One region of the Pseudomonas sp. MBLB4136 genome, then DNA from elsewhere that is predicted to be linked to it. Evidence: predicted binding sites of a transcription regulator. Region 1 holds the regulator's gene; the other holds the start of a gene.
What was found. The regulator LexA, encoded in region 1, represses DNA repair genes until DNA is damaged. The targets are predictions, from matches to a motif close to CTGTNTNNNNANACAG.
Positions count from the first base shown of each region.

Region 2: a site for LexA is predicted at 2,795-2,810, ahead of recN (DNA repair protein RecN). Genes of this name have one in related genera too.

Region 1 is NZ_CP196713.1:1,538,230-1,547,140, forward strand. It holds gene ACSX1D_RS07015 (DUF1653 domain-containing protein) at 66-302, shown strand; gene topA (type I DNA topoisomerase) at 418-3,027, shown strand; gene ACSX1D_RS07025 (DUF6586 family protein) at 3,099-3,617, shown strand; gene ACSX1D_RS07030 (hypothetical protein) at 3,695-3,928, shown strand; gene sulA (SOS-induced cell division inhibitor SulA) at 4,042-4,515, opposite strand; gene lexA (transcriptional repressor LexA) at 4,526-5,134, opposite strand; gene ACSX1D_RS07045 (TetR family transcriptional regulator) at 5,406-6,113, shown strand; gene ACSX1D_RS07050 (L,D-transpeptidase family protein) at 6,162-6,686, shown strand; gene nagZ (beta-N-acetylhexosaminidase) at 6,708-7,706, shown strand; gene ACSX1D_RS07060 (S-methyl-5'-thioinosine phosphorylase) at 7,717-8,454, shown strand; gene ACSX1D_RS07065 (CsiV family protein) at 8,512-8,911, opposite strand, start outside.
Region 2 is NZ_CP196713.1:640,893-649,803, forward strand. It holds gene ACSX1D_RS02810 (outer membrane protein assembly factor BamE) at 7-525, opposite strand; gene fur (ferric iron uptake transcriptional regulator) at 623-1,027, shown strand; gene recN (DNA repair protein RecN) at 1,097-2,770, opposite strand; gene grpE (nucleotide exchange factor GrpE) at 2,926-3,492, shown strand; gene dnaK (molecular chaperone DnaK) at 3,593-5,509, shown strand; gene dnaJ (molecular chaperone DnaJ) at 5,633-6,760, shown strand; gene dapB (4-hydroxy-tetrahydrodipicolinate reductase) at 6,850-7,653, shown strand; gene carA (glutamine-hydrolyzing carbamoyl-phosphate synthase small subunit) at 7,847-8,911, shown strand, end outside.

The DNA.
Region 1 (8,911 bases):
GAAAACCGGGGCCTAGTGCCCCGGTTTTTGTTTGTCGACGATAAGTTTTTTCAAGGAATTCTGCGATGCAGTTACAGGCGGGAATCTATCGTCATTATAAGGGGCCCGAATACCGGGTGTTCGGGGTCGCCCGACACTCGGAGACCGAGCAGCAGATGGTGGTCTACCAGGCGCTGTACGGCGATTACGGGTTGTGGGTGCGGCCGCTGGAGATGTTCCGCGAGGACGTGGTGGTCAAGGGGGAAACGGTTCCGCGTTTTGCCCTGGTGCGGGCCGAAACGCCGTCAATCGGCGTGGTCTGAGCCAATCTCGCGGCACGCCTGCGCTTGACCTCACCTTTAGCGCCACTATATATAGCGGTGCCGCGTCGGGCGCCTGCCGCCCTTCAATATTAAGAATTCAGGAATTTTCTGATCCATGGGTAAATCGCTGGTCATCGTGGAATCCCCGGCCAAGGCCAAGACCATCAACAAGTACTTGGGTAGCCAGTACGTGGTGAAGTCGAGCATCGGCCACATCCGTGACCTGCCTACCAGTGGCTCGGCGAGTGCCGCCAAAGAGCCGGCCAAACGTGGCAAGGCAGCGGCCGGCGAGGTGCCGGCCCTGTCGCCCAAGGAGAAGGCCAAGCGCCAGCTGTTCGCGCGCATGGGGGTCGACCCCGAACAGGGCTGGAAAGCCAAGTACGAGATTCTGCCGGGCAAGGAGAAGGTCGTCGAAGAACTGCGGCGCCTGGCCAAGGAAGCCGACACCATCTACCTCGCGACCGACTTGGATCGCGAGGGGGAAGCCATCGCCTGGCACCTGCGCGAGTCCATCGGCGGCGATGACAGCCGCTACAAGCGCGTGGTGTTCAACGAGATCACTAAGAAGGCGATTCAGGAAGCGTTTTCCCAGCCGGGCGAGCTCGACATCAATCGGGTCAATGCCCAGCAGGCGCGGCGCTTTCTCGATCGCGTGGTCGGCTATATGGTCTCGCCGCTGCTGTGGGCGAAGATCGCTCGTGGCCTGTCCGCCGGCCGTGTGCAGTCGGTGGCGGTGAAGCTGGTGGTCGAGCGGGAGAAGGAGATCCGTGCCTTTGTCCCGGAAGAGTACTGGGAAGTGCACGCCGACCTCGGCACCGGCAAGGGCGCCACCGTGCGCTTCGAGGTGGCCCGCGAGAACGGCTCCGCCTTCAAGCCGCTGAACGAAGCGCAGGCCATGGCCGCCCTGGCGACGCTGAAAGCCTCCAGTTACAGCATCGCCAAGCGCGAAGACAAGCCCACCAGCAGCAAGCCATCGGCGCCCTTCATTACCTCCACTCTGCAGCAGGCCGCTAGCAACCGCCTGGGCTTCGGGGTGAAGAAGACCATGATGATGGCCCAGCGTCTCTATGAGGCCGGCTATATCACCTACATGCGTACCGACTCGACCAACCTCTCGGCGGATGCCGTGAGCATGGTGCGTGACTTCATCGAGAATGAGTACGGGCAGAAGTACCTGCCGGCCAAGGCCAACGTCTACAGCAGCAAGGAAGGCGCCCAAGAGGCTCACGAGGCGATTCGCCCCTCCGACGTCAACCTCAAACCGACCCAGTTGTCCGGTATGGAGCGCGACGCCGAGCGTCTCTATGAGCTGATCTGGCGTCAGTTCGTCGCCTGCCAGATGCCGCCGGCCGAGTACCTGTCGACCACGGTCACCGTGACCGCGGCCCAGTTCGAGCTGCGTGCCAAGGGCCGTATCCTCAAGTTCGACGGCTATACCCGCGCGTTGCCGCAGCAAAGCAAGCCGGGTGATGACGACGTGCTGCCGGAGATGAGCGAAGGCGAAGTGCTCAATTTGCTCAAGCTCGACCCCAGCCAGCATTTCACCAAGCCGCCGCCGCGCTACTCCGAGGCCAGCCTGGTCAAGGAGATGGAGAAGCGCGGGATCGGTCGGCCTTCGACCTATGCGGCGATCATCTCGACCATTCAGGACCGCGGCTACGTCGCCCTGCATAACCGCCGTTTCTATTCCGAGAAGATGGGCGAGATCGTTACCGAGCGCCTGTCCGAGAGCTTCGCCAACCTGATGGACTACGGCTTTACCGCCGGCATGGAGGAGCACCTGGACGATGTCGCCCAGGGCGAGCGCGAGTGGAAGCACCTGCTCGACGAATTCTATGGCGACTTCAAGGGCAAGCTCGAGGTGGCCGAGGCCGGCGAGAACGGCATGCGCGCCAACCTGCCGACGCCGACCGACATCGCCTGCCGCGAATGCGGCCGGCCGATGATGATTCGTACAGCCTCCACCGGGGTGTTCCTCGGTTGCTCCGGCTACAGCCTGCCGCCGAAGGAGCGCTGCAAGTCGACCATCAACCTGATCCCGGGGGACGAGATCGCCGCGGACGACGAGGGCGAGTCGGAGTCTCTGGTATTGCTGGGCAAGCACCGCTGTCAGAAATGCGGTACCGCCATGGATGCCTACCTGCTGGACGAGACACGCAAGCTGCATGTGTGCGGCAACAACCCGGACTGCTCCGGCTATGAGGTCGAGCAGGGCCAATACCGCATCAAGGGTTACGAGGGGCCGAGCCTGGAGTGCGACAAGTGCGGCAGCCAGATGCAACTCAAGACCGGCCGTTTCGGCAAGTTCTTCGGCTGTACCAACAGCGAGTGCAAGAACACCCGCAAGCTGCTCAAGAGCGGTGAGCCGGCGCCGCCGAAGATGGACGCGGTGAAGATGCCGGAGCTCAAGTGCGAAAAGGTCAACGACACCTACGTGTTGCGTGACGGCGCATCCGGCCTGTTCCTCGCCGCCAGCCAGTTCCCGAAGAACCGCGAGACCCGCGCGCCATTGGTGCTGGAGCTGCTGCCGCACAAGGACGAGATCGATCCCAAGTATCACTTCCTCCTCGAGGCCCCCGCCAAGGACCCCGAGGGCCGCCCGGCGGTGATTCGCTACAGTCGCAAGACCAAGGAGCAGTACGTGCAGTCCGAGGTCGAGGGCAAGCCCAGCGGCTGGCGGGCGTTCTATGATGGCGGCAAGTGGAAGGTCGAAGACAAGCGCTAACCCCGCAGATCGCGCGCCCGTCCTGAACGGGCGCGCGTATAGTGATTTGATCCGCAGAGGAGGGTGCTGCCATGGCCAATGAACTCTATACCCGCACCAATCAGAAGATTTTCTATGCCGGCCTGGCGCTGGAGTCCTGGCGCAAGGCGGAAGAGGGGCGGGCGATGAACGCCCAGGGCCTGATCCAGGCCGAGCGCGAGGCCGCCCTGTTTCACCTGTACGGGGCGCTGCTCGGGTTATGCCATGAAATAGCCGGCTACTACCGCTTGCCGGAACGCGACGCGCCGCGCGCCGAGCAATTGTTGAGCAGGGCGTCGCTGGAGGCGGCACCGAGTCCCGAGTTGGCCGAGCTGGTGGAGCTTGCGCAGAAGCCGGAGACCTGGCTGGCGCAGCTGTTGCAGGCCTATGCCGAGCTGTTTCTGCCGCCCCGGGAGGAAAGGAAGGCCAAGGCCGACGTACTCACGCCCTTGATCGAGGCGGTCAGCCTGGATCAGGAGGTGGCACCCTTGTCGCGGGAGACCTTGGAGGCGTGGCGGCAGCAGCTAAAGGCGCTGGCGCAGCGTTTTCGCGAGTCGCTCACCGAGTGGTGAATCGGCTCGGGATGGGCGGGCTAGGGTGAAGCCTGGTCGGCTGTTACAATGACGGCCTTTCGTGGAGAGTCGAACCAATGCCTACATCCTTCCTGGAAATTGTCGAGTTGCCCGATGGGCGCATAGCCCTGCGTCGCGCTGAGGATGAGGAGGCGCTGGTGGTGCTGGATTTCTCTTCCGATGCCAAGGCCTTCCTGCAAGGCCAGCATATCGAAGTCGCCAAGGCCATGCTGAACGTCGGCGTGCAGATGGCTGGGCGGCTGGCCGAGGGCGACTTTCAGCATGAGGAGCAGGCGCGCGTCCTGCATTGAGCGGGTAGCGCCGGGTCGACGCAAATGTCGACCGTCAGGTTGGTTCCGTTGGTCTCTTCAATCCCTTCTTGACCGGCATGCCCCATGCGCGGTTTGCGCGCCACTTCGCTGGCCTAACCCAGGCTGATATTCAGGCTCTGCGCCTGTCCCTGGCGTGCGGCTTGTTCCAAGCGTTGCCGAGCGGCGTGCCCGAGTGGGTGCAACCAGCTGATTACGGTATGACTGCGTCCCAGCCTCAATGCTTCCTCGGCCAATTGCAGGGGGCTCTGCCGCTCGCCCGGCTGCAGCAGCAGGATGCGTTCGCGGTTCAGGCCCGCATCGCGTAACCAGTTGGCGGTCAGCGATGCCGGCGGCGCAATCAGGGTTAGCCAGCGCGCGTCACTGGTTTCGCTCAGCTCGCGGAGGATAGGCGCGAGCAAACTCAGGCAGTGCCCGGCAGCGCCGCGCAGAGACAGCTCGCTGAACGCCTCTGGCTCATCCAGCCAGGGCGACTGTGCGGCTTCGGCCATGAGCGCGGGTGCTGGCGAGGCCAGGAATGCATCGAACAGCGGCAGTTGCGTGCGGTTCAGCGGCTGCGGGGACTGCATAGATCCTCCTTTATCGGCGAATGACGCCGACGCTCAGGCCTTCGATAACCAGATCCTGTTCTTCCAGGTTCACCTCGATTGGCGCGAACTCTGGATTCTCGGCGAGCAGCCAGACCTTGTTGCCGTCACGCTTGAAGCGTTTGACCGTTACCTCGTCATCGATGCGGGCCACCACCACTTGCCCGTTGTGCGCTTCCCGGGTGGTGTGCACGGCAAGCAGGTCGCCATCGAAGATGCCGATGTCCTTCATACTCATGCCGCGCACGCGCAACAGGTAGTCGGCGCGAGGGTGGAAGAACTCCGGGTTGATACGGCAGGATTCTTCCACGTGCTGCTGCGCCAGAACTGGCGCGCCGGCAGCTACGCGGCCGATAACCGGCAGGCCTTCTTCCTCGTTGCTCGGTTCGAAGCCGGGAATGCGAATGCCGCGAGAGGCACCTGGAGTCATCTCAATGGCACCCTTGCGGGCCAGGGCCTTCAAGTGTTCTTCAGCTGCATTGGGTGACTTGAAGCCAAGCGCTTGGGCGATCTCAGCCCGTGTCGGTGGGTAGCCGTTATCTTCCAGGCACTGCTTGATGAAGGCGAGAATCTCTGTTTGACGCGGCGTGAGCTTAAGCATGGTTGGGCTCTGTTTTTATATACAGTGACTGGGATTATATACAGTGAAGGCTGCTTGGCAATCCACCTTTTGCTGCGTCCTGGCCGGTTTTCCCCTTGCACTTTGTTGGTGGCTGCGTGTTACTTGGCCGGCTTTGCGCGCGTCTTGCTCTGCTGCGCTCGCTCACAACTGTGAAATTGTGACTGGTCAGCCGAAAGACGTCTGACGCGGCTTGACAAGAAGCAGGGCTGAAACGTATGTTTCAAACAAGTGTTTGTCAGGTGTAAAGGTCATGGCTCAATCGGAAACCGTTGAACGCATCCTCGATGCTGCGGAGCAGCTGTTCGCGGAGAAGGGGTTCGCCGAGACTTCCCTGCGGTTGATCACCAGCAAGGCCGGGGTCAACCTGGCAGCGGTGAATTACCATTTCGGTTCGAAGAAGGCGCTGATCCAGGCGGTCTTCTCGCGCTTTCTCGGGCCGTTCTGCGCCAGTCTCGAGCGTGAGCTCGACCGCCGCCAGGCCAAGCCTGAGGGCAAGGCCAGTCTCGAGGAACTGCTCGAGTTACTGGTCGAGCAGGCCCTGGCGGTGAAGCCGCGCAGTGGCAACGACCTGTCGATCTTCATGCGCCTGCTGGGCTTGGCCTTCAGTCAGAGCCAGGGCCACCTGCGCAAGTACTTGGAAGAGGTCTACGGCAAGGTTTTCCGGCGCTACATGCTGCTGGTGCATGAGGCGGCGCCACGTATTCCGCCGCTGGAGCTGTTCTGGCGAGTGCACTTCATGTTGGGTGCCGCGGCGTTCAGCATGTCCGGGATCAAGGCCCTGCGGGCCATGGCCGAGACCGATTTCGGGGTCAATACCTCGATTGAGCAGGTGATGCGCCTGATGGTGCCGTTTCTGGCGGCGGGCATGCGGGCGGAGTCCGGTCTGGCCGATGAAGCGCTGGCGGCTGCCCAGCACAGGGCGCGCGTCAAGAGCCCGGTCGTCTCCGCCAAGGTGTAACGGTGAGCGGGTGGGCTTGGCGGGCATGATCCGCTAAGCTAGCCGCCCATGCGCGATCTCGACCTTCTGCATATTTCGCTTGCTGATCAGTGCCTGTACGGCTTCGTCGACGGGCAGTTGCTGCTGCGCCTGCCGGTTTCCACGGCGCTCAATGGTCCCGGTGAGCTCAATGGCTCCGGCTGTACGCCGCGGGGCTTGCATCGAGTGCGGGCGAAGATCGGTGAGGGGCTGCCGGTTGGCGCGGTGCTGCGCGGGCGGCGCTGGACCGGCGAGCAGTGGTCTGCCGAACTGGCCACGCAGTTTCCCGAGCGGGACTGGATCCTTTCGCGGATTCTCTGGCTTAGCGGCTGCGAGCCGGGACGCAACCGGCTCGGCAACGTGGACACCTTTCGCCGCTACATCTACCTGCACGGTACCCCGGACACCGAGCCGATGGGGGAGCCGCGCTCCCATGGCTGCATACGCCTGCGCAATGAAGATCTGATCGCCCTGTTCCCCCGTGTTCCCCTGAAGTGCGCAGTGCGCATCGAAGAAGCGTCCTGCCCGGGCTGGGCAGCGATGCCCCTCAATTAAGGATTTCGAGTGAGTTCAAGCATGCAAGGTTCGCTGATGCTGGATATCGACGGTACCTGGCTGACCGCCGAGGACCGCCGGTTGCTGAGGCAGCCGGAGGTGGGTGGGTTGATTCTGTTCGCACGCAATATCGAGGACCCGCGGCAGGTGCGCGAGCTGTGCGCGGCGATTCGCGCCGTGCGCCCCGAACTGCTGCTGGCCGTGGATCAGGAAGGTGGCCGTGTGCAGCGTCTGCGCAATGGTTTCGTGCGCCTGCCGGCCATGCGCGCGGTGGCGGACAATCAGAATGCCGAGGCGCTGGCCGAGTACTGCGGCTGGATCATGGCCACCGAGGTGTTGGCGGCCGGTTTGGACCTGAGTTTCGCTCCGGTGCTGGACCTCGACCACCAGCGCAGCGCGGTGGTCGGCAGTCGCGCCTTCGAGGGCGATGCGCAGCGGGCAGCGGTGCTGGCCGGGGCCTTCATTCGAGGCATGGGCGCGGCAGGGATGGCGGCCACCGGCAAGCATTTTCCCGGCCATGGCTGGGCCGAGGCCGACTCCCATGTGGCCATACCGGTGGACGAGCGCAGCTTGGAACAGATTCGCGCCAGCGACCTGCAGCCGTTTGTGCGGCTCAGCGGTGAGCTGGCCGCGGTGATGCCGGCCCACGTCATCTATTCCCAGGTCGACAGTCAGCCCGCGGGTTTCTCGCGCCGTTGGCTGCAGGAAATCCTGCGCGGCGAGCTGGGGTTCACCGGGGTGATCTTCAGCGATGACCTGTCCATGGCCGGCGCTCATGTGGCCGGCGACGCCGCCGGGCGCATCGAGGCGGCCCTCACGGCGGGTTGTGACATGGGCCTGGTGTGCAATGATCGTGCGGCGGCGGAGTTGGCCCTGAGTGCCTTGCAGTGCCTCAAGGTCAGTGTGCCGGCTGGCTTAGCCAAGATGCGCCGTCGGGCTTTTCCAGGCGTCGAGTATCGACAGGATCCGCGTTGGCTGCACGCCATGACTGCCCTGCGCGCCGCCCAACTGATTGATTGAGGAACGTTTGATGACTGTTTACGCCATTATCGGTGGTACCGGCCTGACCCAGCTGGAGGGCCTGACCATCAATTCGGCCTTGAATCTCGAATCGCCCTACGGTCCGCCTTCGGCGCCGGTGCTGCGCGGCGACTACGCCGGGCGCGAGGTGCTGTTCCTCGCGCGGCATGGCCACCCGCACCGTATTCCGCCGCATCAGGTGAACTACCGCGCCAATCTCTGGGCGCTGAAAGAGGCCGGCGCCCAGGCAGTCATCGCGGTGAACGCCGTGGGCGGCATCCATGCGGCCATGGGCACCGGGCATTTCTGCGTGCCGCACCAGATCATCGACTACACCTCGGGGCGCGCGCACACCTTCTACGAAGGCGAGCTGGAACATGTCACCCATGTCGATTTCAGCCACCCCTACGACGGGGCGTTGCGCGACAAGCTGTGTGCCGCCCTGGCGGCCGAAGGCTGCGCCTTCAGCGGCCATGGCGTCTATGGCTGTACCCAGGGGCCGCGACTGGAGACGGTGGCGGAGATCGCCCGGCTGGAGCGCGACGGCTGCGATATCGTCGGCATGACCGGGATGCCCGAAGCGGTGCTGGCGCGTGAGCTGTCGCTGCCCTATGCCTGTCTGTCGCTGGTGGTCAACCCGGCGGCCGGCAAGTCCACGGCCTTGATCACCATGGCGGAGATCGAGCGTGCGCTGGATGAGGGGATGGGCCAGGTCAAGGCGGTGCTGGCGCGCGTGCTGGCCGGGTAAACCGGCGACTGGATGAAATAAGGGCCGCATCGCGCGGCCCTTTTTCGTGGTATCGAGTTACAGCGGCTTGACGCGAATCAGCAGCCCCAGGCTGCCATGGTCCAGGTAGGTCAGTTCACCGCTCTTCAGGCGGCTGTCCTGCTTGAGGCGCTCGCTGCCCTGCAGCAGGCCGCTGGCGTCGAACTGGTTGACCCAGAGGTCGGCCTCGACGTCGATGAAGCGCGCCAGCCTGAGACTCAGGGTGCCCTCCACGGGAAAGTGACCGAACTGCTCGCCGCCGCTGCTCAGTGCCACGCGGCTGGGGGAGCCGGACAGGCTCTGCGACCAGGCCTTGTGCAGCAGCACCTGGTAGCCGTTGGCGGCGGTGAGCTTGGCGGCTTCGCTGTTCAGCGCGGTGCCGCGCTCGCTGCCCAGGTCAATGGAGGGAGCGCCCTGGGCCCAGTCGTCCGGCGCCGGC
Region 2 (8,911 bases), 900 kb from region 1:
TGGTGCTTACTGCGGCGAGCTTTCCAGGGGCTCGGGAACCGGCACCGGCACGGTTCTCACCTCGTCGACCTCGCGCTGGATCTGCTCGAGCAGCGAGCCTGGAGTCGGCGCTGCGTCCTCGATCTGCGGAGCAGCGCTGACCGGCGTGGTCGGATCGCCGTCCTCGCCAAGGATCGCCTGGTCGCGGCTGACGCCGGGCATGAAGTCGCCGGACAGGCCGGCCAGCTGGTCGTTGCCATCGAAGACCAGGCTGACGCGCTCCTGCAGGCGCTGGCCACCCCCCGGCTGGATGCTGTAGAGGTAGTCCCAGCGGTTGCTGTGGAAGGTGTCGGTGAGCAGCGGGTTGCCCATGATAAACCGCACTTGGCGGCGGGTCATTCCAGGGCGCAACTGGTCTATCATGTCCTGCGTGACGACATTGCCCTGTTGGATGTCGATTTTGTAAACCCCGGGGAATGAGCAACCGGCGAGTGCGAAGAGCCCCGTCAAGGTGAGGCTGGTCAGCAGGAGCTTGGCATTTTGCATCGGTGGGTGACTTCCACTATCTTGGCTGGGCAACGTAAACCCGGATCATACCCGTAATAAGGGAAGCTGCAAAACCGCTTCCACGAGAAAGCAGACCATGGTTGAAAATAGCGAACTACGCAAGGCTGGCCTGAAAGTGACCCTGCCGAGGGTCAAGATATTGCAGATGCTCGATTCCGCCGAGCAGCGCCACATGAGCGCAGAGGATGTATACAAGGCGCTGATGGAGGCGGGCGAGGATGTCGGTCTGGCAACGGTGTATCGCGTGTTGACCCAGTTCGAGGCGGCAGGCCTGGTGGTGCGACACAATTTCGATGGCGGCCATGCGGTGTTCGAGTTGGCCGACAGCGGTCATCACGATCATATGGTCTGTGTCGACTCCGGCGAGGTGATCGAGTTCTTCGACCCGGAAATCGAGAAGCGGCAGAAGGAGATCGTCCGCGAGCACGGCTTCGAGCTGGTCGATCACAACCTGGTGCTCTACGTGCGCAAGAAGAAGTAGGCGCACTGGCGCGGCATGAGAAAGGCGACCCTAGGGTCGCCTTTTTTGTTGCTTGGCGCCGCTACTTGCTCAGGCCTGGGCGCTGGCGACCATCTGCCGGGCGTGGGCCAGGGACTCCTCGGTGAGGTCGACGCCGCCGAGCATGCGGGCGATCTCCTCGACCCGCTGGTGACGCTCGAGCTTGCTCACCGCGGTGCGGGTCGCGTCGCTTTCCCGCACCTTGTGCACGAACAGGTGCTGGTGCCCTTGCGCAGCCACCTGCGGCAGGTGGGTGACGGTCAGGACCTGGCCGCGCTCGCCAAGGCGGCGCAGCAGCTGGCCGACCACCTCGGCGGTCGGCCCGCCAATGCCGACGTCGACTTCGTCGAAGACCAGGGTCGGCACCCGTGAGGTCTGGGCGGTGATCACCTGGATGGCCAGGCTGATACGCGACAGCTCGCCGCCGGAGGCGACTTTGGCTAGGGCCTTGAGCGGCTGCCCGGGGTTGGCGCTGACCAGGAACTCGACCTGCTCCAAACCGTTGGCCTGCGGCTCGTCGCTGCTGTTGCCGCGCAGCTGGATAGTGAAGCGCCCGCCAGGCATGCCCAGGCTGTGCATCTCCGTCTCCACGGCCGTGGCGAGGCGGTTGGCGGCCTCGTTGCGCAGGGCGCTCAGCTCCGCGGCCTTTTCCTGGTAGTGGCGGGCATAGGCGTCGAGCTCTTCGCCGAGGCGCTCGACGGCCTGGTCGTCGGCGTTGAGGCTTTCCAGTTCCTCGAACAGCTGCTGCTGCAGCGCGGCCATCTCGCTGGGCTGGATGCGGTGCTTGCGCGCCAGGGTGTAGATGGTGTCGAGGCGCTCCTCGAGCATCTGCAGGCGCTCGGGGTCGGCGTCGAAGTGGTCGAGAAAGCGGTTCAGCTCGCCGACCGCCTCTTCCACCTGGATCTGCGCACTGGCCAACAGGTTGATCGCCTCGTTGAGGGCGCCGGGTTGCCCCTGGAAGCCGCTGAGGCGGTTGAGGCTACCGGTCAATGCCGACAGCACGTTGCCGGCATCATTCTCGCTGCATTGCTCGATCACCAGGCGGCAGGCGCTGAGCAGGCTTTCGGCGTTGGTCAGGGTCTTGTGCTCCTGCTCGAGCTGTTCCAGCTCCTGTTCGCCGAGGGCCAGGTTGTCCAGTTCCTCGAGCTGATAGCTGAGCAGCTGATGGCGGGCGCGCTGCTCGTCACCCATCCCGGAGAGGCGCTCAAGCTCGCTCTTGGTCTGCTTCCAGCGCTGCGCGGCCAGTTGCACCTGGCGCGCCAGTTCCTGGCTGCCGGCGTACTCGTCGAGCAGGCGGCGATGGGTGTCGGCCTTGAGCAGGGACTGGTGTTCGTGCTGGCTGTGGATGTCGATCAGCAGTTCGCCGAGGGCCTTGAGGTCGCCTTGGGGGCAGGGCGAGCCGTTGATATAGCCGCGCGAGCGGCCTTCGGCGGTGATCACCCGGCGCAGGATGCATGGGCCGTCGTGCTTCAGGTCGCGCTCGGCCAGCCAGGCCCGCGCCTCGGGAATGTCGTTGAGGTCGAAGCTGGCGAGGATGTCCGCCTTGTCCGCGCCGGGGCGCACCACGCCGCTGTCCGCACGATCGCCCAGGCAGAGGCCGAGGGCGTCGAGCATGATCGACTTGCCGGCGCCGGTTTCGCCGCTGATCACGCTCATCCCGCTGTCCAGCTCCAGGTCGAGATGTTCAACGATGGCGTAGTTGTGTACGGACAGGTGCACCAGCATGGCGAGGCCTCTCGGGGTTGAAGTCTGGTTATTTATACAGTGTTTGTTTTGCCGCTGACAATCCTCCCGCCGCCCTTGAAGCGTGAAATTTAGGCCCCATATAGGCGGCAGGTGCGCAGGTTCCGACCTGTGCCGAATTATCAGAGGAGAGTTGCATGGCAGACGAACAGACCCAAGATAACCAGCTTCCTGAGGTTTCCGCCGAGGTCGAGGCGGCGGGCGGCGAGTTGGATGCCCGTATCCAGGTTCTCGAGGAGGAGTTGGCTGCCGCTCAGGACAAGGCCCTGCGCATGGCCGCCGACCTGCAGAACGTGCGTCGCCGCGCCGAGCAGGATGTGGAGAAGGCGCACAAGTTCGCCCTGGAAAAGTTCGCCAGCGACCTGCTGCCGGTGGTCGACAGCCTGGAGCGCGGGCTCGAGCTGTCGAGCCCGAACGACGAGGCGATCAAGGCGGTGCGCGAAGGCATGGAGCTGACCCTCAAGCTGTTCCAGGACACCCTCAAGCGTCACCAGCTGGAGGCGGTCGACCCGGAAGGCGCGCCGTTCGATCCGGAGCAGCACCAGGCGATGGCCATGCAGGAGAGCACCCAGGTGGAGCCCAATAGCGTGCTCAAGGTGTTCCAGAAGGGCTATCTGCTCAACGGTCGGCTGTTGCGCCCGGCCATGGTGGTGGTCAGCAAGGCCCCGGCCGAAGCGCCGCCGTCCATCGACGAGCAGGCTTGAAATTCGCCGGCGAGCCCCCATTTGTTGAATCAAGCGTTTTAGTGCTACCGCGGCCGGTCAAGCAAGGCGGCGGGGAAATCGAAATTTCGGGAGAGTGAATATGGGCAAAATCATCGGTATCGACCTGGGGACTACCAACTCCTGCGTCTCCATTCTGGAAAACGGCAGTGTCAAGGTGCTGGAGAACGCCGAAGGCGCTCGCACCACGCCGTCGATCATCGCCTACAGCAACGACGGCGAGATCCTCGTCGGTCAGTCGGCCAAGCGCCAGGCGGTGACCAACCCGCACAACACCCTGTACGCGGTGAAGCGCCTGATCGGTCGTCGCTTCGAAGAAAACGTGGTGCAGAAAGACATCCAGATGGTGCCGTACAAGATCGTCAAGGCTGACAACGGCGACGCCTGGGTGCAGGTCAAGGACCAGAAGATGGCCCCGCCGCAGATCTCCGCGGAAGTGCTGAAGAAGATGAAGAAGACCGCCGAAGACTACCTCGGCGAGCCTGTGACCGAGGCGGTGATCACCGTGCCGGCCTACTTCAACGACAGCCAGCGTCAGGCCACCAAGGACGCCGGCCGCATCGCCGGTCTGGACGTCAAACGCATCATCAACGAGCCGACCGCCGCGGCCCTGGCCTATGGCATGGACAAGGCCAAGGGCGACCACACCGTGATCGTCTATGACCTGGGTGGCGGTACCTTCGATATTTCGGTGATCGAGATCGCCGAAGTTGACGGCGAGCACCAGTTCGAAGTGTTGGCCACCAACGGCGACACCTTCCTCGGTGGTGAGGACTTCGACCTGCGTCTGATCGATTACCTGGTGGAAGAGTTCAAGAAAGAAACCGGCATGAACCTCAAGGGCGACCCGCTGGCCATGCAGCGCCTGAAAGAGGCGGCGGAGAAGGCCAAGATCGAGCTGTCCTCGAGCCAGCAGACCGACGTCAACCTGCCGTACATCACCGCCGATGCCAGCGGTCCCAAGCACCTCAACGTGAAGATCTCCCGCTCCAAGCTGGAGTCGCTGGTCGAGGACCTGGTGCAGCGCACCATCGAACCGTGCCGCATCGCCCTGAAGGATGCCGGCATCGACGTCGGCTCGATCCATGACGTGATCCTGGTCGGTGGCCAGACCCGCATGCCGCTGGTGCAGAAGACCGTTGCCGAGTTCTTCGGCAAGGAAGCGCGCAAGGACGTCAATCCGGACGAAGCCGTGGCCATGGGCGCCGCCATTCAGGGCGCGGTACTGGCCGGCGACGTCAAGGACGTGCTGCTGCTGGACGTCTCTCCGCTGACCCTGGGTATCGAGACCATGGGTGGGGTGATGACCGCACTGATCGAGAAGAACACCACCATCCCGACCAAGAAGTCCCAGGTGTTCTCCACCGCCGACGACAACCAGAGCGCCGTGACCATCCACGTGCTGCAGGGCGAGCGCAAGCAGGCCGCGCAGAACAAGTCGCTGGGCAAGTTCGACCTGGCCGAGATTCCGCCGGCTCCGCGTGGCGTGCCGCAGATCGAGGTGACCTTCGACATCGACGCCAACGGCATCCTGCATGTCGGCGCGAAGGACAAGGCCACCGGCAAGCAGCAGTCCATCGTGATCAAGGCCAACTCCGGCCTGTCCGAGGAGGAAATCGAGCAGATGGTCCGCGACGCCGAGGCCAATGCCGAGGAAGACCGCAAGTTCGAGGAACTGGCGACCGCGCGCAACCAGGGTGACCAGCTGGTGCATGCCACCCGCAAGATGCTCACCGAGGCTGGCGACAAAGCCACCGAGGATGAGAAGGCGGCGATCGAGAAGGCCCTGGGCGAGCTGGAAGTGGCAGTGAAGGGTGACGATAAGGCGGCCATCGAGGCCAAGATGAATGCCCTGTCCGAGGCGACCACGCCGCTGGCGCAGAAGATGTACGCCGAGCAGCCGCAGGCGGGTGCCGCAGCGGACGCCGGTGATCAGGCCAAGAACGCTGGCGACGACGTGGTCGACGCCGAGTTCGAAGAGGTCAAGGACAACAAGTAAGCGCAGGCTTGCTGCTGCTCCATCCGCTCGTGGCGCGCGTCACGGGCGGGATGAATCGCCGCGCGGGGGCTTGCTCCCGCGTTGGCGTGTCTGGAGGAGGCGATTTGAGGGTGTTGAGGATCTATGTCTAAACGTGACTATTACGAGGTGCTGGGTGTCGAGCGCGGCGCCAGCGAGGCGGAGCTGAAGAAGGCTTACCGGCGCCTGGCGATGAAGCACCACCCGGACCGCAATCCCGACGACAAAGCGTCGGAAGAGAAGTTCAAGGAGGCCAATGAGGCCTACGAGGTGCTGTCCGACGCCAGCAAGCGGGCCGCTTACGACCAGTACGGCCACGCCGGCGTCGACCCGAGCATGGGTGGCGGCGGTGGCGCCGGCTTCGGCGGCGCGAACTTCTCCGATATCTTCGGCGACGTGTTCAGCGACTTCTTCGGCGGCGGTCGTGGTGGTCAGCGCGGTGGCGCCCAGCGGGGCAGCGACCTGCGCTACACCCTTGAGCTGGACCTGGAAGAGGCGGTGCGCGGCACCACGGTGACCATTCGCGTGCCGACCCTGGTCAATTGCAAGAGCTGCGATGGCTCGGGCGCCAAGAAGGGCACCAGCCCGGTGACCTGTACCACCTGCGGCGGTATCGGCCAGGTGCGCATGCAGCAGGGCTTCTTCTCGGTGCAGCAGACCTGTCCGCGCTGTCATGGCAACGGCAAGATGATCACCGACCCCTGTGGCAGCTGCCACGGCCACGGCCGGGTCGAGGAGCACAAGACCCTGTCGGTCAAGGTGCCGGCCGGCGTCGACACCGGCGATCGCATTCGTCTGTCCGGCGAGGGCGAGGCGGGCGCCATGGGTGGCCCGGCGGGCGACCTCTATGTGGTGGTCAATGTGCGCGAGCACTCGATCTTCCAGCGTGACGGCAAGCACCTGTATTGCGAGGTGCCGATCAGCTTCGCCGACGCCGCCCTGGGCGGCGAGCTGGAAGTGCCGACTCTGGATGGCCGGGTCAAGCTGAAGATTCCGGAAGGCACCCAGACCGGCAAGCTGTTCCGCCTGCGCGGCAAGGGCGTGGCGCCGGTGCGCGGCGGTGGTGCTGGCGACCTGATGTGCCGGGTCGCGGTGGAGACCCCGGTCAATCTGGATCGACGCCAGCGTGAGCTGCTCGAGGAGTTCCGTCAGTCCCTGGCCGGCGACAGTTCCCACTCGCCCAAGGCCAGTGGCTGGTTCGAGGGCGTCAAGCGCTTCTTTGGCGATTTGTAACGAGTCGGCCGGCCGGGCGCTCGGGCTGATGATGGTATGAGTCAGCCCTCTATACCCGGCGGCGGACCTGCAGCTTGGAGTTTCTAGATATGCAACGAATTGCCGTGATGGGCGCCGCGGGGCGCATGGGCAAGACCCTGATCGAGGCGGTGCAGCAGGCCGAAGGTGCCAGCCTGAGTGCCGCGGTCGATCGCCCGGACAGCAGCTTGGTCGGTGCCGATGCCGGCGAGCTGACCGGGCTGGGCAAGCTGGGTGTGCCGTTGTCCGGCGACCTGGCTGCCGTGCTGGACCAGTTCGATGTGCTGATCGATTTCACTCACCCCTCGGTGACCCTGAAGAACCTGGAGGTCTGCCGTCAGGCGGGCAAGGCCATGGTCATTGGCACCACGGGCTTCAGTGTCGCGGAGAAGCAGCTGCTGGCCGAGGCGGGCAAGCAGATCCCGATCGTCTTCGCCGCCAACTTCAGCGTCGGCGTCAACCTCTGCCTGAAGCTGCTGGATACCGCGGCGCGGGTGCTGGGCGACGAGGTGGATATCGAGATCATCGAGGCCCACCATCGGCACAAGGTCGATGCGCCCTCCGGGACTGCTTTGCGCATGGGCGAAGTGGTGGCCAATGCCCTGGGGCGTGATCTGCAGAAGGTCGCGGTCTACGGCCGCGAAGGCCAGACCGGCGCTCGCGCTCGCGAGACCATCGGCTTTGCCACCGTGCGCGCCGGCGACGTGGTCGGCGACCATACCGTGCTGTTTGCCGCCGACGGCGAGCGGGTGGAGATCACCCACAAGGCCTCCAGCCGCATGACCTTCGCCAAGGGGGCGGTGCGCTCCGCCCTGTGGCTGCAGGGGCGGGATGCCGGGTTGTATGACATGCAGGACGTTCTGGGGCTCAACTGAGCCCCGTGCAACTGGGCGGAGGCTTATCTGGATGTGGACCAAAAAGTCACTTTCCTGTAAGCTTCCCGCTTTAGTGTGTCCACTAAAAGTTACGCAGAATGAATCAGATAAAAAAGCGGGGTGACGGTCGATACGTCATCCCGCTTTTTTACAACCTGCGTTTGCTTCAAGCCTTGATCGACGGGAGGTCTTCTTGACTAAGCCAGCCATACTCGCCCTTGCTGACGGCAGCATTTTTCGCGGCGAGGCCATCGGTGCCGATGGCCATACTATTGGAGAGGTGGTGTTCAATACCGCCATGACCGGCTATCAGGAAATCCTTACCGATCCCTCCTATGCCCAGCAAATCGTTACCCTGACCTATCCGCATATCGGCAACACCGGCACCACCCCGGAGGACGCCGAGTCCAATCGGGTCTGGGCCGCCGGTCTGATCATTCGTGACCTGCCGCTGACCGCCAGCAACTGGCGCAACAAGCAGTCGTTGCCCGACTACCTGAAGGAAAACGGCACCGTTGCCATCGCCGGCATCGACACTCGCCGCCTGACCCGCATCCTGCGCGAGAAGGGGTCGCAGAACGGCTGCATCCTCGCCGGCGCAGACGCCACCGAGGAAAAAGCCCTGGAACTGGCGCGCAGCTTCCCCGGCCTCAAGGGCATGGACCTGGCCAAGGTGGTCAGCTGCACCGAGTCCTACGAGTGGCGCGAAAGCACCTGGAACCTGAAGGACGACAGTCACCCGCAGATCCCGGCTGGCGAGCTGCCCTATCACGTGGTGGCCTACGACTACGGGGTCAAGCTGAACATCCTGCGCATGTTGGTGGCGCGCGGCTGCCGCCTGACCGTGGTGCCGGCGCAGACCCCGGCCAACGAAGTGCTGGCGCTGAATCCCGATGGCGTGTTCCTGTCCAATGGCCCGGGCGATCCCGAGCCGTGCGATTACGCGATCCAGGCCATCAAGGACGTGTTGGAGACCGATATTCCGGTGTTCGGCATCTGCCTTGGCCACCAGCTGCTGGCCCTGGCGTCCGGCGCCAAGACCCTGAAGATGGGCCACGGCCACCACGGTGCCAACCACCCGGTGCAGGACCTCGATTCCGGCGTGGTGATGATCACCAGCCAGAACCACGGCTTCGCCGTGGACGAGGGCAGCCTGCCGGGCAACGTCCGGGCCATCCACAAGTCGCTGTTCGACGGCACCCTGCAGGGCATCGAGCGGACCGACAAGGTCGCCTTCAGCTTCCAGGGTCACCCCGAG